DNA from 2 places in the Pseudoalteromonas sp. APC 3355 genome. Region 1 is predicted to be linked to the other one. Evidence: predicted binding sites of a transcription regulator. Region 1 holds the regulator's gene; the other holds the start of a gene.

Evidence for each region. Region 1 encodes MetJ, which represses methionine synthesis genes. Its sites were predicted from a motif close to TAGACGTCTAGACGTCTA; they were not measured.
Region 2: a site for MetJ is predicted at 14,562-14,579, ahead of QMA08_RS04300 (methylenetetrahydrofolate reductase). Genes of this name have one in related genera too.

Annotation. Positions count from the first base shown of each region.
Region 1 covers NZ_JASDDB010000009.1:178,181-194,128, reverse strand. The annotation lists gene QMA08_RS13430 (SPOR domain-containing protein) at 1-62, opposite strand, end outside; gene priA (primosomal protein N') at 83-2,269, opposite strand; gene rpmE (50S ribosomal protein L31) at 2,500-2,715, shown strand; gene QMA08_RS13415 (malic enzyme-like NAD(P)-binding protein) at 3,242-4,483, shown strand; gene metJ (met regulon transcriptional regulator MetJ) at 4,550-4,870, opposite strand; gene metB (cystathionine gamma-synthase) at 5,160-6,407, shown strand; gene metL (bifunctional aspartate kinase/homoserine dehydrogenase II) at 6,843-9,188, shown strand; gene QMA08_RS13395 (PBP1A family penicillin-binding protein) at 9,252-11,744, opposite strand; gene QMA08_RS13390 (pilus assembly protein PilM) at 11,875-12,954, shown strand; gene QMA08_RS13385 (PilN domain-containing protein) at 12,942-13,514, shown strand; gene QMA08_RS13380 (type 4a pilus biogenesis protein PilO) at 13,504-14,109, shown strand; gene QMA08_RS13375 (pilus assembly protein PilP) at 14,106-14,645, shown strand; gene QMA08_RS13370 (type IV pilus secretin PilQ family protein) at 14,632-15,948, shown strand, end outside.
Region 2 covers NZ_JASDDB010000002.1:221,662-237,609, reverse strand. The annotation lists gene QMA08_RS04355 (TetR/AcrR family transcriptional regulator) at 203-853, shown strand; gene QMA08_RS04350 (ATP-binding protein) at 1,339-4,005, shown strand; gene rimI (ribosomal protein S18-alanine N-acetyltransferase) at 4,079-4,546, opposite strand; gene QMA08_RS04340 (hypothetical protein) at 4,533-4,838, opposite strand; tRNA gene QMA08_RS04335 (tRNA-Trp) at 4,903-4,979, opposite strand; gene guaA (glutamine-hydrolyzing GMP synthase) at 5,135-6,712, opposite strand; gene guaB (IMP dehydrogenase) at 6,815-8,284, opposite strand; gene xseA (exodeoxyribonuclease VII large subunit) at 8,420-9,751, shown strand; gene QMA08_RS04315 (hypothetical protein) at 9,748-10,428, opposite strand; gene cysE (serine O-acetyltransferase) at 10,464-11,282, opposite strand; gene QMA08_RS04305 (pitrilysin family protein) at 11,490-14,372, opposite strand; gene QMA08_RS04300 (methylenetetrahydrofolate reductase) at 14,623-15,579, shown strand; gene QMA08_RS04295 (hypothetical protein) at 15,706-15,894, opposite strand; gene QMA08_RS04290 (sensor domain-containing diguanylate cyclase) at 15,911-15,948, opposite strand, start outside.

The DNA.
Region 1 (15,948 bases):
GGTGCGTTTTTTTTACTGTTTCTGCCTGCAGGCTTTTTGTTAATATAATCGTGCTGTGCCATGGTGTTATTTTGGCCTTAACCTAAATCATGTCTATAGGGTCTACGTCTAAGCTCCAGCGTACTTTTTGTGCAAGTTTACTTGAACTTAAATAATCAACCATTTGCGCAAGGTACTGATGTAATATGCGGCGATCTTGCGCTTGAATATGTAATTGAAAACGATACATACCTGCGACTTTTTCAAGTGGAGCAGGGATCGGACCGAGCAATTGTATACCAGATACCCCATTCACAGGAACCAAATCCGTCAAAAAATCGACGACTAGCTTAATGCTGTGTCCTTGTGCACGGACAATAGCCATATTTGTAATGGGTGGTAAGTCTGCATCATCGCGTTCACTCAGTGCAAAACGAGCAAAGTCTTGGTAACCATTATTAACTAAGTCTTGTAAAAGTGGGTGTTCTGGAAAGTGTGTTTGTAATAACACTTGACCAGGCTCTCCTGAACGTCCAGCACGCCCCGCTACTTGGGTGACTAATTGCGCTAAATGTTCTGTTGCTCTAAAGTCGCATGAGTATAAGCCGCTATCTACGTCTAAAATTATAACAAGGCTTACATCTGCAAAGTGATGGCCTTTGGCAAGCATTTGTGTGCCAACTAAAATGCGTGCACCGCCTAGGTTTATTTCATCTAGTGCTTTTTCAAGGCTGCCTTTACGGCGAGTTGAATCGCGGTCTATGCGAGTAACGGGTGTATCTGGAAACTCGGTCGATAAAAACTCTTCAATTTGCTCTGTACCTTTGCCATTTGGAAATATTTGCGTACTTCCACAATCAGGACATTGGTGAGGAACAGGGTATTGATCGCCACAGTGATGACAAATCATTTGGCCAATCGCTTTATGAAATGTGGCGCTGGTACTGCAGCGTTTACATTCACTTAGCCAGCCACATTCATGGCAAATAAGAGTGGGTGAAAAACCTCGACGATTTAAAAAAACCATAACCTGTTTACCGCGATTTAAGTGTTGGCGCATAGTTGCAAGGCTTGCATGTGCAATACCTGCTTGGTCGGGTTGGCCTTTCATATCGAGTAACTTAAATTGGTTATCTGTCGCAGTTTGCGCGCGCTCGGTTAAACTTAGTAGCTGATATTTGTTATTAATTGCTTTGTGAAGTGTTTCAAGTGCGGGTGTAGCACTGCCTAATATAAGTGGTATTTTATGCTGAAAAGCTCTGTATGCAGCTAAATCACGAGCATGGTAACGAAGGGTATCTTGTTGCTTAAATGATGAATCGTGCTCTTCATCGACAACTATCATACCGAGTTTTAAAAATGGCAGAAAAATACTCGAACGTGTGCCTATAACTATTGCACAACTGCCTTTTTCGCAAAAACGCCATGTTTGTAATCGCTCGTTGTCGGTAAGGGCTGAATGCCAAAGCATAATGGGTGTATCAGGAAAGCGGCGACGAAAACGGTTTACAGTTTGTGGCGTTAAGCCTATTTCTGGCACTAATACTAATGCTTGCTCGCCACGTTTTAATACTTCTTCTAGGCACTGTAAATACACTTCTGTTTTACCACTGCCAGTTACGCCTTCTAATAAAAAGCTGCTAAATCCACTACTTTGATTTATTGCTGTACAAGCAACCGCTTGTTCTTTATTAAGTACAGGTTTACTACCGACAGTTGGTGCAACGCTTTGCCATTGGTTATCGTGTTCAATAGTTTGCGTAATGAGTTCTTTATCTATTAGGCTATCTATTGTTTTTTTGCTAAAGCCAAGAGCTTTTAATTCGGTTAACGATGATTTCCCCGATTGCGATAACTGCTTTAATAAATTGAGTTGTGTTTTGGCTTTTAATGACGGTACTTTTGCGCCTTTTTCTGTCAGAGCAACCATGTTAATACTGGTTTTATCTGGCGATTCACCTTGGCGAAGTGCACTCGGTAGCGCTATGTGAATAGTTTCGCCTAAGGGATAGCAATAATAGCGGGCAGTAAAGCTAAGGAGTTCTAAATGTTGGGCGCTTAAAATAGGGGTGTCGTCTATTACCTCTATAATATTCTTAATTTTATCTAAAGGGACGTCGGTACTGTTTTTAATACCCAGAACAACAGCTACTTTTTTTTGATTACCAAAAGGTACTAAAACCCGCATGCCCGGTAGTATGGGTGTTGATAAGCCACTGAGCTGCTCTTCTATTTTATAATCAAAGGTGCGTGGAAGCGGGACTTTAATAGCAACTTCAACAAAACTCATAACAACTCAACCCGTAAAATTAATGCTGTAATGTACTAAAAATACCGCTAAAAACCTACTAGCAATAGTACTAGAGAAAGAGATTGTTCACTTTTTTAGCGAAAAGATAAATAAATACTTGTGCAGGGGAAGGTTGTTGGATAAAATCCGCCACCAACAAATTTGTTTTAACGACGTATGGTGCCAGACTTCGGGTTTGGAGAGCGATGCGGCCTTAACTAGAGGTTCCTATGAAAGAAGGTATTCACCCTAAGTACGAAGTAATTTCTGCAACATGTTCATGCGGAAACAAATTCGAAACTAGCTCAACTCTTTGTAAAGACATTCACTTAGACGTATGTTCTGCGTGTCACCCGTTTTACACTGGTAAGCAAAAGATTTTAGACACTGGCGGCCGTGTTGATCGCTTCAACAAGCGCTTCGGTGCACTTAGCAGCAAGAAGTAATCATTGCTGTTTAGTTAAAAAAAGCACCTTAGGGTGCTTTTTTTGTGTCTAAAATTTACTACTTCTTATCTTATTTAGCTTGCTCGAGCTACATCACACCTTGCATAACTATTTCCTATTCTTATTCTGAGTATGCATAAACCTTTACAGACAAATCGATAGATATTCTCTATATTTTAAATAGTACAAATTTTAACTAGGTTGATAAAAGTAGCTAACGTGGGCTTATCTGTTTTTAAAGTAGTGTAGTAGGCTGTTATTTTAAGTTTATGATGATGCATTAAACATACATTTTTTTAATATTGTAGTAGACATAAACGCACCTCAAAACTTACTTTTTTGGTGAATTTTTATTTATCAAATGTTTATATAATCCTGCAAAGTTACTGAAAAACCTCTTAAAATTAAAGGATATAGCATATAACAGGATAGACCTGATATTGCTTGGAATTTAAAAATAATAAGGGTATCGTACCCCAAGACTCCACCTCTCACTTTAACTTAAATTGCAGGATACCATCGCGTTATGTCTGACTTTCGTGAACAAGCACTACATTATCACTCACATCCCGTACCTGGTAAAATTAGCATTGAGCTAACAAAACCAGCTGAAACAGTTCAAGACTTAGCCCTAGCTTATAGCCCAGGTGTCGCTGAACCTGTACGTGAAATTGCCGCAGATCCTGCAAATGCATATAAATATACCGGTAAAGGTAACATGGTTGCGGTTATCACTAATGGTACTGCAATTTTGGGCTTGGGTAATTTAGGTCCTTTAGCGTCTAAGCCCGTAATGGAAGGCAAGGCGTTATTGTTTAAACGTTTTGCAGGGCTTGATTCTATTGATATTGAAGTAAAGCACAAAACAACAGAAGACTTTATTAACACGGTTGCCAATATTGCTGACACATTCGGTGGTATTAACCTTGAAGATATTAAAGCACCAGAGTGTTTTGAAATTGAAAAAGCATTAATAGAGCGTTGTAGCATTCCTGTTTTTCATGATGACCAACACGGTACCGCCATTGTTACGGCTGCCGGCATGTTAAATGCGCTAGAAGTACAAGGTAAATCAATTGAAGATGCAATAATTGTATGTTTAGGTGCAGGCGCTGCTGCAGTTGCGTGTATGGAACTGTTAATTAAGTGTGGTGCACTGCGTGAACACATTTATATGCTTGACCGCAAAGGTGTTATTCATACTCGTCGCGATGATTTAAATGAATATAAACAGCTTTTTGCTAACAATACCGATAAACGCACATTGCAAGATGTAATTGCAGATGCTGATGTGTTTGTTGGTGTTTCGGGTCCTAACTTGTTAGCTGCCGAAGATTTAAAACTAATGGCAGAAAAACCGGTCGTGTTTGCATGTTCAAACCCAGATCCAGAGATCGATCCTGCACTTGCTCACGGCGCACGCAACGATTTAATTATGGCAACAGGGCGCTCTGATTACCCTAACCAAGTAAATAATGTTTTATGTTTTCCGTTTATTTTCCGTGGTGCGCTTGATGTACGTGCAAGCGCGATTAATGATGAAATGAAAATTGCTGCAGTTGAGGCTATTCGTAGTATTGCCAAAGAGCCTGTACCTGCAGAGGTTTTAAAAGCCGCAGGCGTAGATAAGCTAGAATTTGGTGCGCAGTACATTATTCCAAAACCAATGGATCCGCGTTTACTACCGCGTATAGCTAAAGCTGTAGCACTTGCTGCGGTAGAGTCGGGTGTTGCGCAAATTGACTTGCCTGAAAATTATATGGCGTAATATATATAACGCTTAAACAAAAAAACCTCAGCAATGCTGAGGTTTTTTGATTAAAAAGGTAACGATTTATTCTTCGTTTAAAATAGGCACTTCTAAACCCATTTCTTGCATTATCTTTTTAACTTCTTCTGGTACTTTTTCTGCGTTGTCTTTACGTAAGTCATCGTCATTTGGTAAAGGTTGACCAGTAAATGCATGCAAAAACGCCTCACACAGCAATTCACTATTTGTTGCATGGCGAAGGTTGTTGATTTGACGACGCGTACGCTCATCCGTTAAAACTTTTAATACATTTAGCGGGATCGAAACGGTGATCTTTTTAACTTGCTCTGATTTTTTCCCGTGTTCTGCGTATGGGTGAATATACTCACCATTCCATTTAGCCATAAGATGTATCGTTGCCTCAGATTATTAATTTCTCACACGGTATAAAAAGCGTGTAAATATGCGTGAAATTCTATCGATTTAAAAAAGATAGTCAAATAATAGATACCGATCTATCTTAATAAGCCTATTTGGGATGTAAAAATAAGCTCACTTTTGTGAGCTAAAATGTGATACTAGCAAACGCCTTTCCTAACTTTAGCCATCTAGAGCTTTAAAATACTTTGACTTATTAAAACGGATAACTTACTCTTTTAGACGTCTAAACATCCAAATTAATCAGGTGACGAATATGAGCGAAAAAAACAAAGCGACCATTGCTGTACGTAACGGCGTTGATGCTGATAAACATCATGGTGCAGTGGTGCCGCCAATTTATTTATCAACGACTTATTCGTTTGCCGACTTTGATACCAAGCGTGAGTATGATTATGGCCGCAGTGGTAACCCTAATCGTGATATTTTAGCAGAGACGCTTGCTAAGCTTGAAGGCGGCGCTAGCGGCATAATTACGGCCACTGGTATGGCAGCCGTGCATTTAGCTACTCAGCTACTTAACAGTGACGACACGTTAGTAATTCCACATGATTGTTATGGTGGTAGCTATCGTTTATTTACATCGTTACAAAAACGCGGACTATTGAAGCTTGAAGTATTAGATTTAACAAAAGAAGAAAGCCTTCAACAAATTTTAGCAATTAAACCTAAGCTTATTTGGATAGAGACTCCAAGTAACCCAGTACTTCGTTTAACCGATATTAAAGCGGTTACCGATGTTGCTAAGCAATGCGGTGCATTGGTTGCCGCAGATAACACGTTTTTGTCTCCTGCCTTACAAAACCCTATTAAGTTTGGTGTAGATATTGTGGTGCATTCAACTACTAAATACATTAACGGGCACTCAGATGTAGTGGGCGGCGCTGTTATTGCTGCAACACAAGAGCTTGGTGATGAGCTTGCTTGGTGGGCAAATAATATTGGTATTACGGGCGCCCCTTTTGATAGTTATTTAACGCTTCGTGGTCTACGTACTTTAAATGTGCGCTTAAGGCAGCACCAAGAAAATGCGCTAGCAATAGCTAAGTACCTTGAAAGCTCCAATTTTGTAAGCCAAGTTTACTATCCAGGACTTGAGTCACATCCTCAGCATGAGCTTGCTAAAGCACAACAACTTGGCTTTGGTGGCATGGTTAGTTTTGATATTAAAGGCGATATAAACGACGCTGCAGCATTTTTAACTAGTCTTAAAACGTTTAGTTTAGCTGAGTCACTAGGTGGCGTAGAGAGTTTAATTTGTCACCCCGCAACTATGACGCACGCAGGCATGGAGGCAAAGGCACGTTTAGAAGCGGGTGTGGGCGATACGCTTATTCGTATTTCGGTTGGGATTGAAGATATACACGATTTAATAGCTGACTTTGAACGAGTATTTGAACTTGTAAAACCAGGGCAAAATAAAAATGTTGGCCGTATAGGCAAAGGTGCTGGCACTTCTGGTGGAAACGTTAAATTAAGTGCAGCCCGTCCAGCGCTTTGGTAAGTAATACCAATCCGCAATAATACCTAGGGCGTGTTGATCTTTGGTGGGTGAATTTGCAGCAGTATGTTTGGTTTTTAGGCAAGGCGGAGCCTATGTAGTGTGGTTATTCCCCATGAATAGGCGATAACGCAGCGTAAATACCAAACATGCGCTGCCCTTTGGGTTCTTTCTAGGGACGATTAACTCTTTGTTGCTCGGTTTTTACTTAGCCCACTAGGTTACAAACCTCGCGCCACGATTTAATCTTCCTTGGATTGAACAAATTTCAATCCACAAAGATCAACACGCCCTAATCAATTTGAGGGATTAAACCGCACGATAACATCGTTAAAAATTCCTAATATAGAACAACTAAATAACGAAATTTTTGCCTTATTATCGATACGGTTTTCTTACCTCAAAATAGACAACTTAATTAAGCTAATTGGTATAAATATGGTCAATTGTGTACATAAATTTGGTGGTTCAAGCTTAAGCTCTAGTGAGCGCTATCAAAGCGTAGCTAAAATAATTATTGGGCATACTCAGCCGGGCGACTGTGTTGTGGTATCTGCTGCAGGTAAGACTACAGATACACTTGTGTCGTTGTGGCAAAGTTATCAGCTGCAAGACACGCAAGCTGTCGCTGATATTTTACTGCAGTTAAATAACCATCAAAGCGATTTAATTGAGCAGTTGTTACAAGCTGATTTAAAGCGCAGCGCACTTAAAACACTAAATACCGAGCTTAGTAATATTGCAGAACTTGCTCAAGCTGAGCAGCTAAAAGAGGCTGCGTTACTTGCGCATGGTGAACTGTGGTCAGCACGTTTACTCGCTACTTATTTACAGCAGCTAAATATTGAGGCGTGTGCTCAAGATGCCCGTAGTCTTTTTACCTTAAACGATGGTGAATTAATGCATGCGCAAAATGCGCAGCAATGTCGACAGTCAATTTTGCCTAATAAAATAAATGTTGTTACTGGGTTTATTGCCGCTGATACGAAAGGTGAGACCGTAACACTTGGACGCAACGGTAGCGATTATAGTGCAACACTACTTGCAAATTACTGTAATGCTAAGCAAGTATGTATTTGGACCGATACACAGGGAGTGTTTAGCACTGATCCTCGAAAGGTAAAAAAAGCGATTAAATACGGCAAAATTTGTCGCGGGCAAGCTAATTTATTAGCTCGTTTGGGTAACCCTGTATTACATGCAAAAACACTATCGCCACTTAAAAACAGCGATATTAAGCTAGCTGTTCGTAGTAGTTTTGATGTGCAAGCAAGCCCAACAGATATAGTAAAAGAAGGTTCAGCAAAGAACAAGCGCTTTATAACCACGCTGCAAAATGTTGATCTGTTAATGGTTGAAGGATTAAGTGAAGGTGAGGTCGCAAGCGTTAGTCAGCTTATTCAGCATAGCCTTCATCATTTTAACCATAATGGTGAAGTGTATTTAGTAGTACCGGCTGCACAAACATATCAAGTTATTAATTACTTTGCTGGTAGAGCTAATATTAGTGAGTCAAATTTAAATGGCTGTGCAATTGTTGCCCCTGAGCAAGACATTAGTGTACTTAAACTGCAAGCTTTAGAAGTATTAGCTGAGCAGACTATAAAACCGCGTTTTGTGCATCAAGATAATGGTTATGTTTTATTACTAACAGACCAATTTATAGATAGCGATATACAAAGCGCCTTACACGATAAGCTAATCAATAAAGGCCAAGAAATAGCCGTTATAGTTGCGGGCCTTGGCAATGTAGGCGATGCTTTTATTGAGCAGTTATCGGCACAATTTGAGCGTTTATCAGACGACTTTAGTATTAAATTGGTAGCGCTGGTTCGCTCTAAACATATGTTATTTAATGCAAGTGGCATAAATATATCGCAATGGAAAACTCAATGGCAGCATGAGGCGAATAGCTATGAAACTGCGGATTTACTTAATGCGATAAGCGAGCTTGACTACGAACATAAAGTGTTAATTGATATTACCGCAAGTGAGCAGTTTAGCTTTTTATATACAGATTTTGTAGACAGAGATTGTCATTTAATTAGTGCTAACAAATATGCAGGTACAGCACCGACTTCTTGGTATAAAGCACTTCGTAGTAACCTTGGCGAACGTAATTTACATTGGCGATATAATACAAGTGTAGGCGCAGGCTTACCTATCAATTTTGCTTTGGCTGATTTGCAAAATAGTGGTGATAAAATTACGCGTATTGAAGGCGTATTCTCGGGTACGCTTTCGTGGTTATGTAGTAAGTATGATGGTACGACTGCTTTTTCTGAGTTGGTATTAGAAGCACAGAAAATGGGGTTCACAGAGCCTGACCCTCGCGAGGATTTATCTGGACGAGATATGCAGCGTAAGTTACTTATTTTAGCCCGAGAGTTAGGTATAGAGCTTGAGCTTGATGATATTAGCTTATCGGCATTAATGCCCGGTGCGCTTGCGCTAGGAAGCTGGGAAGACTTTCTAAACAATAAAGCCCAGCTAGATGCGTTCATTGAAGAGCATGCTGATACAGCAAAAGCTAATAACTCAGTACTGAGATACACAGGCCTATTAGATATAACAAAAACTGAAGTTATCGCTAAAGTAGGAATTACGTATGTGCCCAATGGGGATGCGTTAGCAAACCTTACACCTGGCGATAATATTTTTGTAATTAATAGCAAATGGTATAGTGATAACGCGCTTGTGATTCAGGGGCCTGGGGCTGGGAAAGAAGTAACCGCTGCGGGTGTACACTCTGACTTATATTGGCTTGTTCAAAACTTAAAATAAGCCATTATTTAAATTAAAACGGCAGCTTAAATAAGCTGCCGTTTTTGTATTACAGAGGTATTATTAAAATAGCTCTTCTTCGGTTTTTGTGTCTTCTTCAAATATATCGTTTGGCTGAGATAGCACATACTTTGTCGGTGCAGTGCCTTTTTCGAAGTATTCAAAGCGGCTGGTGTAGTCATTCTTGTGGCTTAGCAAACCAGTGGCTAAATCAATACGAATCGAAACAAGCCCCTCAGGTGGCTCAATTGGCGCTTCAGGTGTTCCCTCAAGTGCGGCTTTCATAAATTCAATCCATGCAGGCTGCGCTGTTTTAGCCCCCGATTCAGCACCAGATATTTGGCTGCTATCTAAGTTGTTATTGTACGTAGAACGACCAAGAGCGTTACCTGGGTTATCAAAGCCCACCCACACAGAAGTCATTACTTTACTGTTAAAGCCACTAAACCAGGTGTCTACAGAATCATTAGTTGTGCCTGTCTTACCCGAAAGATCACGACGTTCTAAAGCTTGTGCGCGCCAACCTGTGCCACTCCAACCCGTTTTATGGGCCCAACTACCGCCGCCCCAAATACCACTGTGCATTGCATCAGCAATTAAAAATGCATTCTGCTTAGAAATAATTCTCGGTGCACATTTTTTTGTTGGTTCCACTTCATCACTACTATTATGAAGTGAGAATTCATTATGTGTTGGTAAAGGCTCTTCATCACAGGCTAGGGCAGGGTTTGCTTTGAACAATACATTACCGTAAGCATCTTGAATTTCTGAAATAAAGTAAGGTTCAATTAAGTGGCCACCATTGGCAAATGCACTCATGCCACGAGCAAGTTCAAGTGGAGTAATGGAAGCACTACCCAGTGCTAGTGATTCACTGCGATTAATGTCTGAATCTTTAAAGCCAAACTTTAATAAATGATCAGCTGTACGTTGTAATCCAACGCCGCGTAGTAAGCGCACCGAAATAACGTTTTTAGATTGTGCTAAAGCACGGCGAATTCTTATCGGACCATTATATACAGCAGGGCTGTTTTTAGGGCGCCATGCTACGCCTTGGCTTTTATCCCATTGGTTTATAGGAGCATCGTTTAATATAGACGCAAGCGTGTAACCTTTTTCAAGTGCTGCTGAATATATAAAAGGTTTTATATTAGAACCTACTTGACGCTTTGCTTGTACCGCTCGGTTATATTGACTTTGCTCAAAGCTGTAACCACCTACAATAGCTTTAATTCTGCCATCTTGTGGGTCGAGTGACACAATAGCACTTGATGCTTCTGGTATTTGGCTTAGTAAGTAGCTGTCATCTTCATTTTTACGCACCCATATTTGCATTCCTGGCGTTAAAATATCTGTAGCTGCTTTTGGAGCAAAACTTTGGCGGTAACGAGTAATATATTTACGCGCCCATTTTAAGTTATCCCAAGTAAGAGTTGTGCGCTCGCCACTTTTAAGTAATACCGACGCTGTTTTGTCATTAACACTAAGCACGGCTGCTGCTTTCAAAGTACCCAACTCATTTACGCTTTGTAATTTATTGAGTATTTGTTGCTCAGTTAAAGCAGGTTGTGTTTCAGGGTCCCATAAAACATCTGTTGGTCCTCTAAAACCATGGCGCATATCATAATTATGTAAGTTGTTTACAAGTGCGTTTTGCGCTGCTTTTTGGACTTTTGACTCTACCGAGGTGAAAATTTTAAAACCTGAGTTGTAAGCTTTATCTATTCCATAACGCGAGACCATTTCAGCGCGCACCATTTCAGAAATATACGGGGCGTATAAATTTATTTCAGCACCATGAAAATAAGCGGTGATAGGTTGGCTCGTTGCTTCGTTATATTCTTCTTGAGTAATATAATTTTCAGTTAATAAACGCCCTAAAACAACATTTCGGCGTGCTTTTGCACGCGTTGGGTTACGAATTGGGTTTAAAGCTGAAGGGGCCTTCGGTAAACCTGCAATCATCGCCATTTGTGCAAGTGTTAAATCTTTTAACTCCTTACCGTAATAAACTTGTGCTGCAGCACCAATACCAAAAGCGCGATTACCTAATTCTATTTTATTAAGGTAAAGCTCTAAAATTTCGTCTTTTGTTAATACACCTTCGATATGTAGCGCTATAAATATTTCTTTAACTTTACGAATATATGCTTTTTCGCGAGTTAAAAAGAAATTACGAGCAAGCTGCATAGTAATAGTACTTGCGCCTTGTTTTTTCTCGCCGGTAGATATAAGAACAATAGCCGAACGTACAATACCTATAGGATCTATGCCTATATGATCGTAAAATCGATTATCTTCTGTCGCTAAAAATGCATTAATGAGGGTTTGAGGAATTTCATCAATAGTCACTGGAATACGACGCTTTTCACCAAATTGATTGATTAAAAGCCCATCTTTTGTGAATACTTGCATAGGAGTTTGTAATTGCACGTCTTTTAAAACTTGCACACTGGGGATATCAGGTTTAACGTAGTAATAAAGACTGACCAAAGTGATCAGACCAATTAATACACAAATGATAAAAAATTGTAAAGTTCGTTTTAATAAAATCACTTATATTTCCCTAAATGGACTCCCAATTGCGAGTTTTGACTGCTAGTATATATTGATTAAAAAATGAATAATATTTTTTCAGATAAAAATTATAACTTGTTTATTATTAAAACAAAGGCCAAGTTGAAACATGCTAAGTCAACTATTTCAAAAACCGTCCCCGATGATGGTAGGAATTGATATTGGATCGCACTCTATCAAAGCGGTGCTTTTACGTGAAATTGAAACTGGATTTCGACTAGAAGCACTTGCAATTGAGCCGATGCCAAAAGGTGCGATGAGTGAGCGCACAATCCAAGATATTGAAGCGATTGGTAACGTTATTACAAAATTAAGAAAAAAATTACCGAAGTCGTTAAAATCTGCTGCAGTGGCTGTTTCTGGCCAAACAGTTATTACAAAAGTGATCTTCATGGATGTATCGTTAACAGATGCTGAACTTGAATCGCAAATTGAAATTGAAGCTGATAGTTTAATCCCTTACCCGCTTGATGAAGTGAGCCTCGATTTTGAGAAGCTTTCGACGAATGAGGCCGATCCTAGCAAAATGAATGTTTTGCTTTCGGCTGCTCGTACTGAGAGTGTTGAAGCACGGGTGGGCGCTTTAGAAGCCGCAAATTTAGAAGCCAAAATAGTAGATGTAGAAAGCTACGCATTGAGCCGTGCTATGGACGTTTACTATCAACAATTACCTAGCGATGCATTTAATAAGTGTGTGGCTGTGGTCGATATTGGCGCAGTTTTAATGCTTGTGAGTGTTGTGCAAGCTGGGGAAACCATTTATACCCGTGACCAAGTTTTTGGTGGCGATCAATATACAAATAGTATTGTTGCTTATTATAATAAAGGCTTTGATGAAGCCGAAATAGGCAAAACATCAGGTGATTTACCGCCAAACTATACCTTTGAAGTATTAGCCCCTTTTCAAACTTCGTTACTTCAACAAGTTCGCAGAGCTGTGCAAATGTTTTTAACAACCAGCGGTAAAGAGCAAATAGATTATATTGTATTAACGGGCGGTACATCGATGATAAAAGGTATCGACCGATTGCTTATTGAAGAACTCGGTATCCACTCCGTTGTTGCAGAGCCTTTTGTAAATATGGAAATTTCCCCAAAGGTAGATCGTAATATAATGCAGCGTCACAAAACGCAGTTTGCAATTGCAACAGGGTTGGCATTAAGGAGTTTTTCAACATGCCACATATAAATCTACTGCCTTGGCGTGAATCACAACGCGAAGAATCGAAAAAGAAATTTGTAACTATACTTGTTGGTGTCGTTATACTTTGTTTTGCAAGTATGTATTTATTAAGCTCTTTTTATAGTGCCTTAAAAGACGGTCAAAACTTAAAGAATAATTATTTAAGCTCAGAAATTAGCATGCTAGATAAAAAAATAAGTGAAATACGAAGCTTAGATAAAAGAAAGGAAAATTTACAACAGCGTATGAGGCTCATTGAAGAATTGCAAAGCAGCCGTAACTTGGGTACGCAAATAATGGATGAAGTTGCCAAAATAGTGCCAGGTGGCGTTTATTTAACAAAACTGGAGCGCAAAGGCAGTCAAATACATGTTTTAGGACGCAGTGAATCTAATAACCGCCTATCAACAATGCTCCGCCAAGTACAAAGCTCATATTTACTAGAGAACCCTTCAATGCAGGGCATTGTTGCAGGCGATCAATCTTCGCGTTTACTTAGTGATTTTAATATGGAATTTTATGTAAAACCATTTGATAAAATTGGTGAGGTTAGCGATGAACCTTGATTTTAAAGCACTGAGTGAAATTGATTGGAATGAAATAGAGCTTGATAACATTGGTGATTGGCCAATTGCTGTTAAAGCAATTTGCTGCACATTTGTTGCGGGCCTTGTATTGTTTTTTAGTTATAGCCTATTAGTTTCTGATGAAATTGACAGCTACCATAGTGCCGTGGCAAAAGAAGTTGAACTACGAACAACTTATCGAACTAAGTATGCAGTAGCGAGCAAGCTTGAAATATATCGTCAACAAATGATTGAAATGGAAGATAAGTTTTCACAGCTATTAAAGCGTCTACCCACTTCGAACGAAACTCCTGGTTTACTTGATGATTTATCATATGTTGGGACAACGAGTGGTCTGACTTTTTTAAAAATAGGTTGGCTGCCAGAAGTTGAGAAAGAATTTTATACCGAGCTGCCGATTAAAATCGAAGTAATAGGTAGCTACCATGAGTTTGGTGAGTTTGTAGGTAAAGTGGCCCAGTTACCCCGGATTGTAAGCTTACATGACTTTTCTATTTTATCATCGGGCGATAAACAGTTAACATTCAGTGTTGTTGCAAAAACATATCGTTATGAAGAAGGGGTTAAAAAATGAAACTCCTTCGCGTAGTACCTTTAGCTATAGCATTTGTTTTAGCGGGTTGTAATGATGACACTTCTGAGCAAAAAGAATTTATTGATCAGGTAAAAGCAAGCACCACACCAAGGGTTGAGTCGATTCCTGAGCTGACAAAGTTTGAAATATTTGAGTACAGTGCTGGTCAGCTACGCAGCCCGTTTGTAGCGCCTCAGCCTGAGATTATTCAAAATAAACTAACGCAAGTAAAAAACTGTTTGCACCCAGATCAAGAGCGTCGCCGCGAACCGTTAGAGAAATACCCGCTAGATAATTTAGCAATGAAAGGCACAATTGGTTCTAATGGACAAATATGGGCATTAATAACAGCAACAGATGACACTTTGCACCGCGTAACGGTAGGGAATTATCTTGGTAGTTATGATGGCAAAGTAAAAAGAGTAAGCAACGACTATATAGAATTAGTGGAATTAATCCCTGATGGGTCTGGCTGTTGGAAAGAGCGCCTGACGAAATTAGAAATGTTAGAGGCGGCAACAGATGGCGCAAATTAATAATAAAAAAGGTAAAAATAGGATGCATAAGGATGTACTTTGGCTTCATCGTATTTCACGGACATTACTGGCTGCTGTTGCTTTAGTCACTGTAAACTCAGCCATAGCTGGGCCATTGCTTTATGATGTTCGTTATAATCCATTACTTAAAGGCGAAACTGAATTACAGCTTGTTTTTGATGAAGAGTTAACCTTTGAACCAAAAGTTCAAGTGTTTAATAGCCCAGCCCGAATCGAAATGTTTTTTGATACTGCAGAGTTAGAGGTTGGTTTAAATGATGTTGAAGTTAATCAAGCTGGAATTAGCAGTGTTACTAATGTTTTAACTAACAGTGGTTTAAAGGTAACGGTAAACTTAGATAGATTAAAAATTTATGAGACTGAAGTTCATAACAATTTAGTATCGATACGTGTCTCTGATAACCCTCTTACAGAATCTGAAAATGAAGATGTAGTGATGGATTCAGGTGATGTAAGTGAAAATTACATTAACCGTATCCAGTCAATTGATTTTAGACGTGGTGAGAAGGGTGAAGCAAAAGTACTTGTATTTTTACAAGACACTCAAGCTGCAATTGAAGTCCATGAAAGTGGCGGGAAAATTTACGCTGACTTTCATCACACCGATATTTTAGACGATCTACTTTATGAATTAGATGTATTAGATTTTGGAACTGTTGTCAGTAATATCGAGACTTTTAAAGAAGATGGTTTAAGTCGTGTTGTTATCGAACCAAATGCTCAGTTCACGTTTACGTATCAGCAAATAGATAATATTTTAACGTTGACAGTAGAAAAAGATGAAACGCAAAATGCGTACTTAGATGGTGGTGTTGAGTATCAAGGTCGCCCTATGACCTTAAATTTTCAAGATATCTCTGTGCGTGCAGCACTGCAAATTATCGCGGGTTACAACGACTTTAACTTAGTAACCAGTGATTCAGTAACGGGCAATATAACGCTGCGCCTAGATGGTGTACCGTGGGATCAAGCGCTTGACGTAGTACTACGTATTAAAGGGCTAGATAAGCGCATGGATGGCTCTATATTAATGGTAGCGCCTGCAGAAGAACTTGCAGCACGTGAAGCCAAAGATTTAAAAGCTAAACAGCAAGTTGAAGACTTAGAGCCTCTATATAGTGAATACATCCGATTAAACTATGCTAAAGCCGAAAATTTTGCTGACTTATTAAAAACAGATACAAACAGTATTATAACTGCCCGTGGTAGTGTATCTGTTGATCAACGTACAAATACTTTGTTAGTAAAAGATACTGTTAAGAGTATAGAAAACATCCGCCGG
Region 2 (15,948 bases), on a different contig from region 1:
TCGGTTTGACTTGTTTGCAGGAAAATTTAACAAATCAATATTAGCAAGCTCACAATCATGAATGTATTTTAGAAACAATTAGCTAAGTTATATTAGCGTTACTGAAGTGGACTAGTTACAGAAAACTCAAAGCTTAAATTGAACTGTACCGCTCGGTTTGATATGCTATTCGTAATTTAATATCATGTCAAGGTGAAATGTAATGACAAAAGAGCTTACTAATTCCCAAAGCACTACGCCTCCTAGTGAGCTAGAGCTTGGCGCAAAAGCAAGGACAGTATTACAAGCAGCTCGTAAAATATTTTTAACTCATGGGTTTAACGGTGCAACTACTGATATGATCCAACGTGAAGCAGGGGTATCAAAATCAACGGTTTACGCTCACTTTGCAAATAAAGAAACATTATTTTTAGCAGTCATAAAAAGTGAATGCGAAGTGTTTACGGCTTCAATTCATAATATTACTTTTAAACCGGGCAACTTAACTGAAAACTTACGCCGCTTAGGGTATGCCTACTTACAAGTCGCCTTGGCGGAATCTGCAATGGCGCTATACCGCGTCGTAATAGCTGAAGCTCCCCGTTTTCCTGCTCTTGGTCATATGTTTTACAACTCAGGTCCGCTTGTAGTTAAAGGTAAAGTTTCTAAGTACTTAACAGATGCAGTCGCTTCAAACGAGCTTAACTTTGAAACTATTAGCATTGAAGAAGCTACCGATGTATTTGTTGCGTTAATGCGCAGCGAACTGCATTTGTTATATCTAACTCATCCGGATAAACCAATAACTAAAGATGCGATTGATCGATGGGTTGAAATAACCATCGACTTTTTAGTACGCTCATACGGCTGTTAAATATGTAATTATTTAATAGGTAATAACATTATTACGAATGCGTATTTCTTACACGTGTTCGTTTTAAACAAACACTCAAAATCATCGTATTAAACCTTGCTATGCCTTCTCAGCCTCACAGCCTTATTTCACCTATGCATCAATATATAAACTCGTGGCAGTAAATCGACTATGGAGAGCAGCTTGGCAAAAATATAAAAGCATGTGGAGTGTTTTGTGTTCAAATTTCGCTCTACAAAAGATGCTTCCCAATTTGGCAATAAATTAGTAACTTTAAAAGATGTAAAACTATGTAAGTTTTTTAAACACTGAATTGATATTATTCAGTGTAATTTGTTAAATTTAAATAACTTAAACATAAAAAAAAGAGCTAAAGATCATGCAACTAATGATTGTAATTTAGCCACCAAGACCGCTATAAGCTTGTGTAATCAGGTCGTAACGCATATTATTGGCAGATTGCATGGAGGATAAGTCGTTTGGTCATGAAAACCAGTAAGTTAAGTATAAGATTATTATGGTATATAACACCTCTTGTTATTCTGCCACTGCTATTTTTAGGTGGCTTTACGCTCACCAATGTAACTAATTCAACACAAAAACAAGCTGATTTAATAATGAGCCGTTTTGTTGAGCAACAACAGCAAAAAATATTCAACTATATCGACTCTTTTCACTCTACTGCAAAACTACTTTCAAATTCGCCAGTACTTAGTGACTTTTTAGCAAACGATATTAGCGCCAACGGTAATTACACCCGAAAACTTGGCGCGCTTATGGATGTATTTGCCAGTTACAGCGAAGCTTATCCAGATATAATTAGCATTAATTTAGTTTCAGCAAGTGGGAAAAGTGATGCCTACTACTCTAACAACCTAACAACAGCGCCTAAAAGCTATCCATTTTTTAATCGAGTATTGCAAAGTAATTTAAGTACACAGCAATTTATGATTCAAAAGGACGATGGCACCACGAGCTTATATTTCATTCAACGAATTGACAGCGTTGATTACTACTTGAAACGTCCACAGCAGCTTGGTTTTATTGTAATACATATAGAGCCTTCAATACTCAACTCCAGTATTTTAGAAGCGCCATATAACAACACACTTAATTTAATGTTGACCAAAGACGGGAAAATTTTATTTAGCTCCGACTACAACATGCGCGGCCAATACATAAGCGAATATGAACTTAACCAAGTACACGATCTTGCCGATATAGGCATGCTTTCTACCATTGAACTCTCAAGCATAGATAAAATAGAGCGTATGATTTTTGCCGTACAAATGCCCGGTGGATATTATTACGTTTCAACCATTCCCAAAGGTGTGCTTTATCAATCTGGTAAAGCCATAAGCTTAATAACAGGCTTAATTGTTATTATTTCGATAATCACCCTGCCAATATTAATTTTTATAGTGGTACGTAATTTATTACTTAACCCAATTGAATTATTAGGTGCTGCAAGCCACCGTGTTGGTGATGGCGATTTGTCGGTGCACTTACCAGCTCATACAAATGACGAAGTGGGTGTTTTGTTTAACGACTTTAACCACATGGTTAATCAAATTAGACACTACCAGCAGCAGCTTGAAGAATATAAACACCACCTTGAAGATAAAGTAGAAAGTCGTACTAAAGCACTTGAAGCCATGAACAGCCAACTAGAGCTTGCAATTGGCCAAGCCGAGCAAGCTAATCAGCTTAAAAGTCGTTTTTTAGCTAATATGAGTCACGAAATACGAACGCCACTTACGGCTATTATGGGCTTTACAGAGCAATTACTCCACAACGACAAAGTAGCCAACGACAAACAACATCTAAGCACTATTTTACGTAATTCAAAACACTTACTAGAGTTAATAAATAACATACTCGACTTATCTAAAATTGAAGCTGAAAAGCTAGCTGTCGATTTGTCTGCGTTAAACGTAGTGCAGCTTGTGCATGACATTGAATCGATTATTCAACCACTGGCACAAGAAAAACAATTAACCCTTAATATTGATTACCAACTGCCGCTACCACGCACCATTTATAGTGATGTGACCCGCTTAAAACAAATACTGATAAATATTGCAAATAACGCTGTTAAATTTACCGAAAATGGCAGTGTGTCTATTTGCGTGCATTATTTACAAGCAAGTCAAAAGCTAGAATTTGTAATTAAAGATACCGGCATTGGTATGTCTGAGCATCAAATAGAGCGTGTGTTTAAACCGTTTGAGCAAGCCGATGCCACAACCACACGTCGTTTTGGTGGTACAGGCCTTGGATTGTGTATTTCTAAAAATTTAGCACTGTTACTTGGTGGCGATGTAACGCTTGAAAGTGAAGTTGGCGTTGGTAGCCGCTTTACAATTAGGGTGTCGTGTCAGTTATCTGATGATCAACCAATGCTTGAGTTTTTAACGCAAGAAAGCCAGTTAATACCAGAGAAAGACCCTCTCTTATCGTTTGCGACCAATAACTTTGAGGCTAATATTTTAGTCGCTGAGGATAACCCTGATAACCAGCTATTAATTAAATTATTACTGCAAACTTGGGGCCTTGAACCCGATATTGCTAGTAATGGCGCACAAGCTGTAGAAATGGCACTCGTTAACGACTATCAGCTTATTATAATGGATATGCAAATGCCTGTAATGGGCGGATTAGAAGCGACTAAAATGCTTCGTCATGCAGCATACGATGGCCCCATTATTGCCCTTACTGCTAACGTAATGAATCACGATATAGGCACTTACCTAGAAGCTGGCTGCAACAAAGCACTCGCTAAACCCATTGATAAAGATGCTCTGGAAAATGTACTCGTAAGCTACCTACATCTTGAAAAGGATAATCAAAATAAGTGGGACAGCTTATTAAAAAGCGAAAAGTTTCAGCAAATTACTGATAACTATTTAGCCAACTTACCTACTTATTTAGAAGAAGTTAAAACTCTGAAACATTGTAATGACTGGGAGGCATTAAGAGGTATAGCGCACAGTATTAAAGGTAGTTCTGGGTGCTTTAATTTTGATGAAATTTATCACAGCGCTGCGGCACTTGAAGAAAATTTAAAAAGTAACAATAAAGTGCCAAGAGACGAGCTGGTAAATAAATTAATAGCAGCCATTGAGCAAGCAATTAGTGGCAAAGTAACCTAAAAGAAAATTTACAAAATAGTACAAGTTCGGTGCGTTAGCGCTCTATGCTTAAAACGCTAATCACCGACTTTAATTATGAAAAGTTTAAACCTAATGCCATGCCCATTAAAATAGCGTCTTCAAAGCCATTTTTGGCCGGATTATCACTTGGATAGTAGTTTTTACGCACTGACATCTCTGTAAAGCCAGCGTTCTCGTATAGCGCAATAGCCCGCGTATTAGATTCGCGTACTTCTAAAAAGAGGTTTTCAGCATTTTGCTGTTCACCATATTCAATAAACTGGGCTAACAAATGCCTTGCAATACCCTTACCCTGGTGGCTTGGTGTTACACAAATATCCATAAGCGTAAAATCAGGCCCTGCTTTTTCACCAATATAAAAACCAATCATGCTCACCTCATCAAATGCGGCAACATTAAAATAGCGCCCGCCTATACATGAACTCATTGTATTTAAAGTCCACGGATGGCTATGACATGCTGTTTCGATGGCCATTAATTGAGGTATTGCAGTTTCATCTACTGATTTAAAGTTTATCAAGGTGTTCACTCATTAAAGCCCATAAAGCACGCTTCTCAGAGGCGTTGAGCTGTGGGGTTGGCAACGTAAGCTGATTGTCGTTTAATTGCATCTCACTACCCTGTACAACGCTATTTATAATAATAGCCCCTGCACTGAGCTTAATGTCTGCAAATAGTTGCTCATTTAGCGTTAAAGAACTGGCTATCGTGCTTTGCGATAAAGTATTAGCTTGATCATTTGCTTGAGGACAATAATGTTGATTGAGTTCAAGATTTTCTATATCAAAAATAGCTGCGTAACGTGGATGCATAACAACTCAGTAGATTAGACATTTGAACAATATAAGAAGTAATAAAAACGATGTAAAGAAGAAATGGCAGGGGCGGAGAGATTCGAACTCCCAACCATCGGTTTTGGAGACCGCTGTTCTACCAATTGGAACTACGCCCCTGCAATGACGACGAATTATAGAGAAGTTTCGCCAAAGGTAAAGAGAAAAATCACTCTTTTAGTTTAACTGCTTTTTAAATAAACAAAACGGCGAATTAGCATGCTAATCCGCCGTTTTTTAATCACTTAAAATTAGTTAATTGAAACTAAAATCAATTATTCCCATTCGATAGTTGCAGGTGGTTTACCTGAAATATCGTAAACAACACGAGAAATACCATCAATTTCGTTAATGATACGGTTTGAAACCACACCTAAAAACTCATATGGTAAATGTGACCAGCGTGCTGTCATAAAGTCGATTGTTTCTACACAACGAAGTGATACAACCCAATCGTACTTACGTGCATCGCCCATAACCCCTACCGATTTAACTGGTAAGAATACAGTAAACGCTTGGCTTACTTTATGGTAAAGCTCAGCTTTGTGTAGCTCTTCAATGAAAATCGCATCTGCGCGGCGTAGTAAATCACAGTACTCTTTTTTGATTTCGCCAAGTACACGTACACCTAAACCTGGTCCAGGGAAAGGATGACGGTAAAGCATGTCGTACGGTAAACCAAGTTCTAGACCAATTTTACGCACTTCATCTTTGAATAATTCACGCAATGGCTCAACAAGGCCCATTTTCATGTCATCTGGTAATCCGCCCACATTGTGGTGAGATTTAATAACATGCGCTTTACCTGTGGCAGATGCCGCAGATTCAATAACGTCAGGGTAAATTGTACCTTGCGCTAACCATTTCGCATTTTTAAGCTTTTTGGCTTGCTCATCAAATACATTAATAAACGTGTGACCAATGGCTTTACGTTTATCTTCTGGGTCTGACTTACCAGCTAAATCATTTAAAAACTGCTCTTCAGCTTCAACTTTTACAATGTTTAAGCCAAATTTATTACCAAACATGTCCATCACTTGCTGACCTTCGTTTAAACGAAGTAAACCATTATCAACAAATACACATGTTAGCTTTGCGCCAATTGCACGGTGAATAAGCATAGCCACAACTGATGAATCAACACCACCAGAGAGACCTAAAATAACTTCGTCATCACCTACAGTTTCTTTAATACGCTCAATAGCATCATCAATGATTTTTGCAGGAGTCCATAATTTTTCACAGCCACAAATATCAATAGCGAAACGCTCAAGCAAACGTAACCCTTGATGAGTATGCGTTACTTCTGGGTGAAATTGTACGCCGTAAAAACGCTTTTCTTCGTTAGACATTGCAGCATGTGGACAAGTAGATGTTTTAGCTGTTGTTGTAAAATCAGCTGGAATGTCCATTACTTTATCGCCATGACTCATCCATACGTCAAGTATGCCGTTGCCGCCATCAGTAATATGGTCTTCAATTGCATCAAATAATGCACAGCTGCCTACTTTTTCAACTTGTGCGTAGCCAAACTCTTTTTTATCAGAGCTGTGTACACTTCCACCAAGTTGAGCTGCCATTGTTTGCATACCGTAGCAAATACCTAGCACAGGAACGCCTGCATTAAATACATACTCAGGAGCGCGCGGGCTGTTTTCAAGTGTTGTTGATTCTGGACCACCAGAAAGAATAATACCTTGTGGGTTGAACTCGCGGATTTGCTCTTCAGTCACATCCCATGCCCAAAGTTCACAGTAAACACCAATTTCACGCACACGACGGGCGATTAATTGAGTGTATTGTGAACCAAAGTCTAAAATGAGAATTCGTGAATCGTGAATATCTTTGCTCATGGAGTATCTCGTAAAGTCTGATGCTAAATGCCGTTTGTTAATGTAAACGACTAAAAAGAGGGCTTGCAAAGCAAGCCCAGTATATTAAATTAATTACGCTGCTTAACCTAAGCGGTAATTTGGTGCTTCTTTAGTGATTTGCACATCATGAACGTGCGACTCACCCATACCCGCTGAAGTAACACGTACAAATTGTGGTTTTGTATTAAGCTCTTCAATTGTTGCACAACCCGTTAAGCCCATAGCACTACGTAAGCCACCCACTTGCTGATGAATAATCGTTGCAATAGGACCTTTGTAAGCTACGCGACCTTCAATACCTTCAGGTACTAACTTGTCAGCTTCATTTGATTTTTGGAAGTAACGATCTGATGAACCTTCTTTTTGATCCATCGCGCCCAATGAGCCCATACCACGGTAAGATTTGTAATAACGGCCTTGGTACAATTCAACTTCACCTGGTGCTTCTTCTGTACCAGCAAGAAGAGAACCCACCATTACACACGATGCACCAGCAACAAGTGCTTTAACAATATCACCAGAAAAACGAATGCCACCATCAGCAATAACAGGAATGTCGCGACCTTTTAAGCCTTCAACAGCATCTGAAATAGCGGTAATTTGTGGAACGCCACAACCGGTAACAATACGTGTAGTACAGATAGAACCAGGGCCGATACCTACTTTAACTGCATCCGCTCCGGCATCAGCTAGTGCAATCGCACCTTCAGCTGTTGCAATGTTACCTGCAATAATTTGTAAGTCTGGGTACTCTTTGCGAGTTTTAGTAACACGGTCAATAACGCCTTGAGAGTGACCATGCGATGTATCGATAAGTAAAACATCAATACCCGCTTCTACTAATGCAGCAATGCGCTCATCAGTACCTGCGCCAACACTTACAGCAGCACCTACACGTAAACGACCTTGGTCATCTTTACATGCGTCAGGTTTGTCTTGGGCTTTTTGGTAATCTTTTACTGTGATCATGCCTTTGAGTTTAAATTCATCATCAACAACTAAGATTTTTTCAATGCGGTGTTCGTGCATTAAGCCTAAAATCTCTTCGCGTGCTGCGCCCTCTTTAACGGTAACAAGCTTTTCTTTTTTAGTCATAACGGTAGAAACAGGCTGTTCAAGCTTAGTTTCAAAACGCATATCACGACTAGTAACAATGCCTACAAGCACATTATTGCTGTCGGTAACCGGAAAGCCTGAAAAACCTTTTTCGTGCGAAAGCTCAATTGCATCTGCAATTGTTAAATCGGCAGTAACCGTTACAGGGTATGAAACAATACCTGCTTCGTAGGTTTTAACTTTACGTACGTTTTTCGCTTGTTCTTCAATAGTCATGTTTTTATGAATAAAACCAAGACCACCTTCTTGCGCAAGGGCAATAGCTAAACGAGCTTCTGTAACAGTATCCATAGATGCTGAAATAAGCGGCAAGTTAAGTTTGATACCACGCGTTAAGCGAGTTGAAATATTTGCCGTGTGTGGCAAAACAGTAGAATGACCAGGTACTAAAAGTACGTCATCAAAGGTAAGAGCTTCTTTAGCGATTCTAAGCATTTTGGCAACTTCTCACATGTGGATCTAAGATAAGGAATTGCGGCCAAATTTTAACAGCGTTGTTGGCATGAGTAAATAATATTTCGCAAATATTTATGATAAAGTAGTGCAATAAATAGTTTTAGGTTGTTTTTTATGTTTTCGAAGCCTTCGCAGGCGGTTTACACCGTTTCACGCCTTAATAGAGAAATTCGCACAATCCTTGAGCAAGGTTTTGCATCTTTAGTGCTCACGGGCGAAATTTCTAACTTTATTACCCCTGCATCCGGCCATTGGTACTTTTCGTTAAAAGACGATAAAGCACAAATTAAAGCCGCTATGTGGCGTGGGAATAATCGCAACCAAAGCTATCGCCCTGCAAATGGCGCGCAAGTTACAGTAAAAGCGCGTGTATCACTTTATGAACCTCGCGGTGACTACCAGCTTATTGTTGAGCATATGGAACCGGCCGGCGAAGGTCAGCTAAAACAAGAATTCGATGCGCTTAAAATGCGTTTGGCCGCCGAAGGATTATTTAGCTCTGCGTATAAAAAACCACTTCCGCAAAATATTAATCGTATTGGTGTTATTACCTCAGCAACCGGCGCTGCTATAAAAGATATTTTAACGGTACTTAAACGCCGTGCGCCGCAGTTAGAAGTAATCATTTACCCTGCTATGGTACAAGGCAAAGAAGCACACCTACATTTAATTAATCAAATAGAGTTAGCAAATGCGCGTGATGAAGTAGACGTACTTATTTTAGGACGAGGCGGCGGATCACTTGAAGATTTATGGTGCTTTAATCACGAACAGCTCGCACGGGCTATTTTTGAAAGTGAATTACCTATAGTAAGTGCAGTAGGCCATGAAATAGATACAACCATTAGCGATTACGTTGCTGATGTTCGTGCAGCAACTCCATCAGCCGCAGCTGAGCTTGTAAGCCCAAATACGCAAGAGTTACACAACAAAGTAACACAATTAGTTAATCGTTTATCTAACGCGTTTAAGCACGGTATTGCCGATAAACGCGCATTAGCAACACAGTTACAACACCGCCTTAATTTGTGTCATCCGCGTAATCAGCTTAGTCAAAAATCACAACGTTTGGATGAGCTAAGCATTGCGCTGCAACAAGCTATGCGTAATCGTTTATACCAACAAGAACGCACACTCAATAACTTAACGCCGCGTTTGATGCGCCAATCACCTGATAAAAAACTCGCTTCAGCAAGCCATCAACTCTCGCAATTACAAGCTAGGCTAAACCAAGCTATACAGCATCAGTTACAACAAGCGAATAATAGCTTAGCACTGCAAGCAAGCAGGTTAGACTCGGTAAGTCCGCTTAATGTTTTAGCGCGCGGTTATAGCATCACTAAAACACAGCAAGGGAAAGTAGTTAAATCTGTGGGGCAAATTAAAACAGGCGATGTTTTAGTTACAGAGCTCGTTGATGGCTCTATAGAATCACAAATTATTTAAAGCTCTGTACTTAGCAACATTTTAAGTTCGCTATCGCTCGATGTGGAGGTAGTGCTTTTAAATTGTTGCCAAAACTCTTGTTCCATCAACTTATCGTTTAGCTCTCGCCATTGAGCATTACCAAATGTGTCGTTATCAGTAGGAGCGGCAAGTTCAAATTCACATACTGTTTTTTTACATTTTGCACTAACAACGTCAGGAATAATTGATAAATCAGCTGTTAATAAAAAATCTTGTAATGCCATTTCAGTACGATAAGCCCATTCTTCATCGCGCGTTTGATTTTCAAATTTATCACGTAAAATCTGCTCAAAATCTGAAGGGCCCCTCATCTGCTTTAAAATACTTTTAACTGTCGCTTTTTGCTCTGCAAGCTGTTGTTTAAGCTGAGTTACTTGCTCTTCTAAAGGTAGTTCATCAAGCATTTGGGTTTCTGAATTGGTTGTAGGCGTGTCTTCAGCGGGCTCTATACTAGCGACTTGCTCAGGTACTGCAGAGTCTGCATTACTCAATACCTCATTACTTTGTTGTTCAGTATGAAGCTTTTTCTGTTTTTCATAACTTGGCTGCGACTTAACAGATTCTGGATGACTTGAAGCTGCATTAAAGTAGCTCCAAGTTAAACCTACACCCGCAATAAACCCAATCCCTAGAGCCAATAAACTATTCTTGTTCATGTTAATTCCTTTTAAGTTTTATTATTTTTAATTACTTATAGCATTGCACTCGTGTGCGATTCGTTTTCAGGCTCAGGATTTGCTAAAAAGTTTTGGTTCATACTTTGCGCCGGACACTCACAATCCGGTCGACCAATAATTTTAGCGGGTACGCCAACAGCGGTTGTGTGTGGTGGAACATTGCTAAGTACAACTGAGCCCGCACCAATTCGTGCGCCCTCACCTACTTCAATATTACCAAGTACTTTAGCGCCGGCGCCAATTAATACGCCCGCTCTAATTTTAGGATGACGATCGCCCTGCTCATTACCCGTACCGCCAAGCGTTACAGATTGCAAAATTGATACGTTATCTTCTATTACCGCTGTTTCACCAATAACAATACCGGTTGCGTGGTCAAACATAATGCCTTTACCCACTTTGCATGCAGGGTGAATATCGACCCCAAACACTTCAGAGTTACGGCTTTGAATAAAGCGCGCTAGCTCTTTGCGGTTTTGTTGCCACAAGCAATTAGCCAAACGGTGCGCCTGAATAGCATGAAAACCTTTTAGATTTAATATAACCGTAAGATAGGTTTCTGATGCAGGGTCGCGGTCTTTTACCGCTTTAATATCCTCAGCAACAAAAGATAGCATACGGTCACATTTTACAAATGCTTGGTCAAACAGCTCTCGGATAGTGAATGCAGATACCACCGCATCAGCCAACTTATTAGCAACAATAAAGCTCAATGCCGAACCTAAACAATCATGATTTAAAACACATGAATAAACATGACTTGCTAATAATGGTTCACGTTTTACTACATCGTTAGCTTCGTCGCGAAGCTGTTGCCAAATTGCATGACGCATAATACTGCACTGCCTTAAGTTGATATAAAATAGCCTTTTCCCAAGTCTAACGGATTTAACCACTAAGGTGTTAATCCCTTAGTTATTTGTTCTGGTTATTAGGTATAACTGTTTATTAAGTTTCATTATTAAATAATAAAAATGCCCCAGAGCTTTAAGCACTGGGGCATTTTTTATACATTTAAAGATAGTTTAAAAACACTTAAATTATTGAAATACTTTATCGACTTTCATCACTTTAATATTTTTTGCAGGAATTGCTAATTTATAATCAGCAATTACTTTATCCTCAGTAACCAACTCAGCAGGTTTATTAGTGTTGTAAACCATTGGTGAGGTTTGCTGCGATGCTAAACGTTTTTGCATATCAGCGCCGTCACCAGTAATAAACACATAGTGAACATTGTCTGTTTGTAAGTTTTCTTTAATAACGCGATTAACATCAGCAAGCGTTAGCGTTTTAAGTTTATTAGTTACGTAACTTACAAAGTTATCAGTGTTGTAAAATTCGCTATCAAGCGCGTAACCTAATTGGCGGTTTTGACTTGCAACCATTTGCGGCACAAAGTTAATTAAAAAGTTACGCGTTGCTTCAAAGTCATCTTCGCTCATGCCATTTTTAATTAGCTTATCTAGTTCAAACAAGGCGGTACGTGTTGCAAAGTGCGCATCGTTATTAGAGCGAAGTGGGCGTAACCACACTTGAAATATTTGCTCAGAGCGCCCTAGGTTTGCATCAGGCTTGGTTTGAAACATACCACGTGGAAAGTATTCAATGTATGCGTAATCGCCATAGTTCATGCCGCGAGTTTCACGAATGCGCTCATATAAAAAGCTGTTAGAACTACGGTGCTCACCAAAGTACGAACGCACAAGCCAAAGGGCTGTCCAGTCTTCGCTACTTCTAATTGTATCAATAGGAAAACCAAACGATACCGCCGTCGATTGCGCTGACTTTTCTACAATAGTTGCATGATGACCTTTAAGCGCTGGCGCATCAGGAATACTTAAACGGCTTTGCTCACCCTTTGGTAGCGTTGCAAAATCGCTCATCATTTTAGCTCTAAGATTTGCAGGCACAGCCCCAATTAAGCCAACCGTGAGTTTAGATTGCGTAAGCTCGCTGTTATAAAACGCTTTAACATCATCTAGCGTCAACGCTTCTAAATCCGAAATATCACCGTAGTTGTAACTTTCGTAAGGGTGATTTTTGTAAAGCGCACTGTAGAGCACTTCTTTACCTAGCTCTTCATCGTTAGATGCTTTTAAGCCTGACTTAATGCCATCGATCATTTCTTTTTTAAGGCGTTTAAAGTCATCCTCTCTAAAGCCTGGGTTTAATAATTGATCGCTCACAAGTGAATACCACTGCGCTGCATTGTCTTTATGAATACGTCCTTGGAACGACAGCATTTCTTTATCTATTTGATAACCAAAGCTACCTGCAAGCGGATAAAGTGCTTTTTGAATATCTTTATAGCTTGTCGCCTCTGAGCCACCTTGTGCAAGCATTGCCGCAGTTAACGCAGCAACACCTTTTTTGTCTTGAGGGTCGGCAGCCGCGCCGGTATTGAATAAAAAGTTAACATCGATTAACGGCGAGCTATTGGTTTTATCAAGTACTTTAAATACAGGTGCCGCAGGTGCTTGTTCAAGCTTTGCAGTAAGCGCATTTAAATTAACTTCTTGCTCAAAACCTGGGGCTTTATCAAGTGCCGACATTGTTAATGTGGTACGTGCGTTATCAGTAAAGTATTTATTAGCAACGGCTTTAATATCTGCGCTGGTAATGTTATCTGCCGATTTATACAGCTGGTTTATAACCTCAGGATCGCGCTCAAAATGCATGTAACTAGCAAGTGTTGATGCAATCGCTTGCGACGAATCTAAGCCATTTATAAAGCTGTATTTAAGGTTCGATTTTAAATCACTGAGCTTTTGCTCATCAACAAGCTCAGTGCGTGCTTTTGCATAAGTTCGGTTAATGGCATCGCGCGCAGTGGCTAAATCGTCTGCGTTTTCTACTTTAACAAATACGTGTAATAAACCCGGATCTTTAGTCTCTGGGTTATAGGTAAACATTTGGCTGGCAATTTGTTTGTCGACCACTAGCTCTTGATATAAATCTGAATTATTTGAAAAATAAAGCTGTGAGATTAAATCTAGTGCCGCTCTGTCTTTTTTAGCGGGCTCCCACGCAGCGCCTTTGTACGATACGAGTAACCAATGCCCTGGTAGCGCTTCATCTTGCTGGTGCAAATATTTTGGTGCTTGTTGAACTGGTTCTGCTTTAATGTCAGCAACATAGTTACCCTTTTCCCAGCTGCCCCAATGCTTTTTAACCATTGCCATTGTTGCTTGCGGGTCTACATCGCCCACGATGACAAGTGACACATACTCAGGCTTATAAAACTTAGCAAAAAATTCTTTACCATAGGCCATTTGATCTGGCATGGCTTCTATGTCTTTAAAAAAGCCCATAGTGGTGTGTTTATACGTGTGCTTATCAAACGCTTCTTCGCGTACAGCGCTTAATAATTTACGAATTGGGCTCGCGTTGTTTTTTAAGTACTCACCTTTTACCGTTTGTGCTTCGGTTCTAAATTGCTCTTCGGTGTAGGTTAAGTTTTGAAAAATATCAGCTTCAAGCTCAAGTACTTTATCAAGGTGCTGCTTCGAAAAGTTTAAATGGTAATTTGTGTAATCGTTTGTTGTATAAGCGCGGTTATCAACACCTGAATTTTTTAATATGTCTGAGTACACATCTTCAGGGTATTTTTGTGAGCCTTTAAACATCATGTGTTCAAAAAAGTGAGCAAAGCCTGTTTTACCCTCTTCAACTTCGTTACGCGACCCAACCGATACCGGAATTTGCAGCGACACTACATCAGGGTAATCGGTTTTAACAACCATGACACGTAAGCCGTTTTCTAGCTCTTCAATTAAGTAATCTTGCGAAAAAACACGGTCATCAGCTTTATTTACTTGTTCTTTTTGTGCTGTTGTTTGCGTGCTTTGGTTTTGTTGCATGGCGCAACCTGTTAACGCCAGCGATACCGCTAAGCTGGTTGCTAATAATTTAAATTTCATTGTTGTCCCTTTTTAAATTGAGCAAATTTGTTGTCAGATTTAACTCTTTAATTATGCCCCAAAGCCAATAAATATAAGAGCCCCAAGGGAATTTATTATGTAAACAACTGTGTCAATTATAAATTATGGGAACAAGCACTATGAATAAACATCATGTTAATTGAAAAACTTTCATTAAATAAATCTATCTAGACGTCTAAATGGCTGCTATATTAAATCCATCAAAACAAACTTAGCTGGAATGAGGATTATGGCTTTATCACTAAAAGAGAAGATAGTGGACACCAACCAAGGTGTTTATCTTATTGGTACTACCCCGCCTAAAATTGGCACCGATAAAGCGCAATTAAAAACCATTGCAGAAAAGCTATTAGGTCGCTTACACGAAATTGAATACGACGGCGTGATAATTTACGACATTCAAGACGAAAGCAGCCGCACTAATCAAGACCGTCCATTTGCGTTTAAACAAACCGTTGATCCGCGTGAATACAGCCATTTACTTCGTAATTTATCTGCACAAGATGTAATTACTTATAAAAGTGTGGCGCAGCGTGGCGTAGGCGAATTTAAAGATTGGCTAAGTGAAACTAAAAACGACTACGATTTACAAAATGTAGTTTTAGTAGGTAGCCCATCATCGATAGGCGATATAAAGCTAAGCCTGCCAGATGCGTATAAAGCTTTGGCTGAGCAGTCAGATGATTTCTTTTTAGGTGGCGTTACGATTGCCGAGCGCCATTCAAGTAAACGAAATGAGCACGAACGATTAATAGAAAAAACAGCACAAGGTTGTCAGTTTTTTATATCGCAAGCTGTTTACGATGCACAAGCGACTATAGAGCTAATCACTAGCTACGCACGTACATGTAAAGCGCAGGGTATTACACCACAACGTATTATATTAACGTTTACCCCGTGCGGCGGCGAAAAAACCTTAGAGTTTATGCAATGGTTGGGTATCTCAGTGCCAGAGGCAACTAAATGGCGCATGCTTGATGCAGACAATACATTAAGCGAATCAGTACGTATTTGCCGCGAAAACCTCGACTTAATACTTAAAAGCTGTGCGCATTTAGATGTACCACTGGGCTTAAATATTGAAAGCTTAACAAACCGTAAAGAAGAAATTGACGCGTCAATTAACTTATACCGTTTATTAAAAGCCATTATGGAATTAAACCTAGCCGAAAAACTAATAGCTTAAAGGCTAGGTTAGAGCTAATTAACACCCTTCTTGGCAAGCCTCATGGCTTGCTTTTTTATGTCCGTACTTTGAAAAATAAATTAATAAGTACAAGTAAAAATTTGCAGCTTAAGCTATCCATGAAAGCTATTTTTGGTTATTACTCTCAAGCCTTTTTAAGGCAAACCCCATCGATGAGCACATAACACCAAAAATAATTCCCTCATCAGATATAAATCTAATGCTAGGAAGCGCTTCAAATAAGCTTATTATTGCTAATGAAAAAATAAAACCTATCGCAGAAAAAACCAGCCAAGTTTTTGTGGCATGAGTCATGACGAACTTCCTTTTATTATTGTTCTTTTTTAGCGAGCTTATACGCTTGTTTAT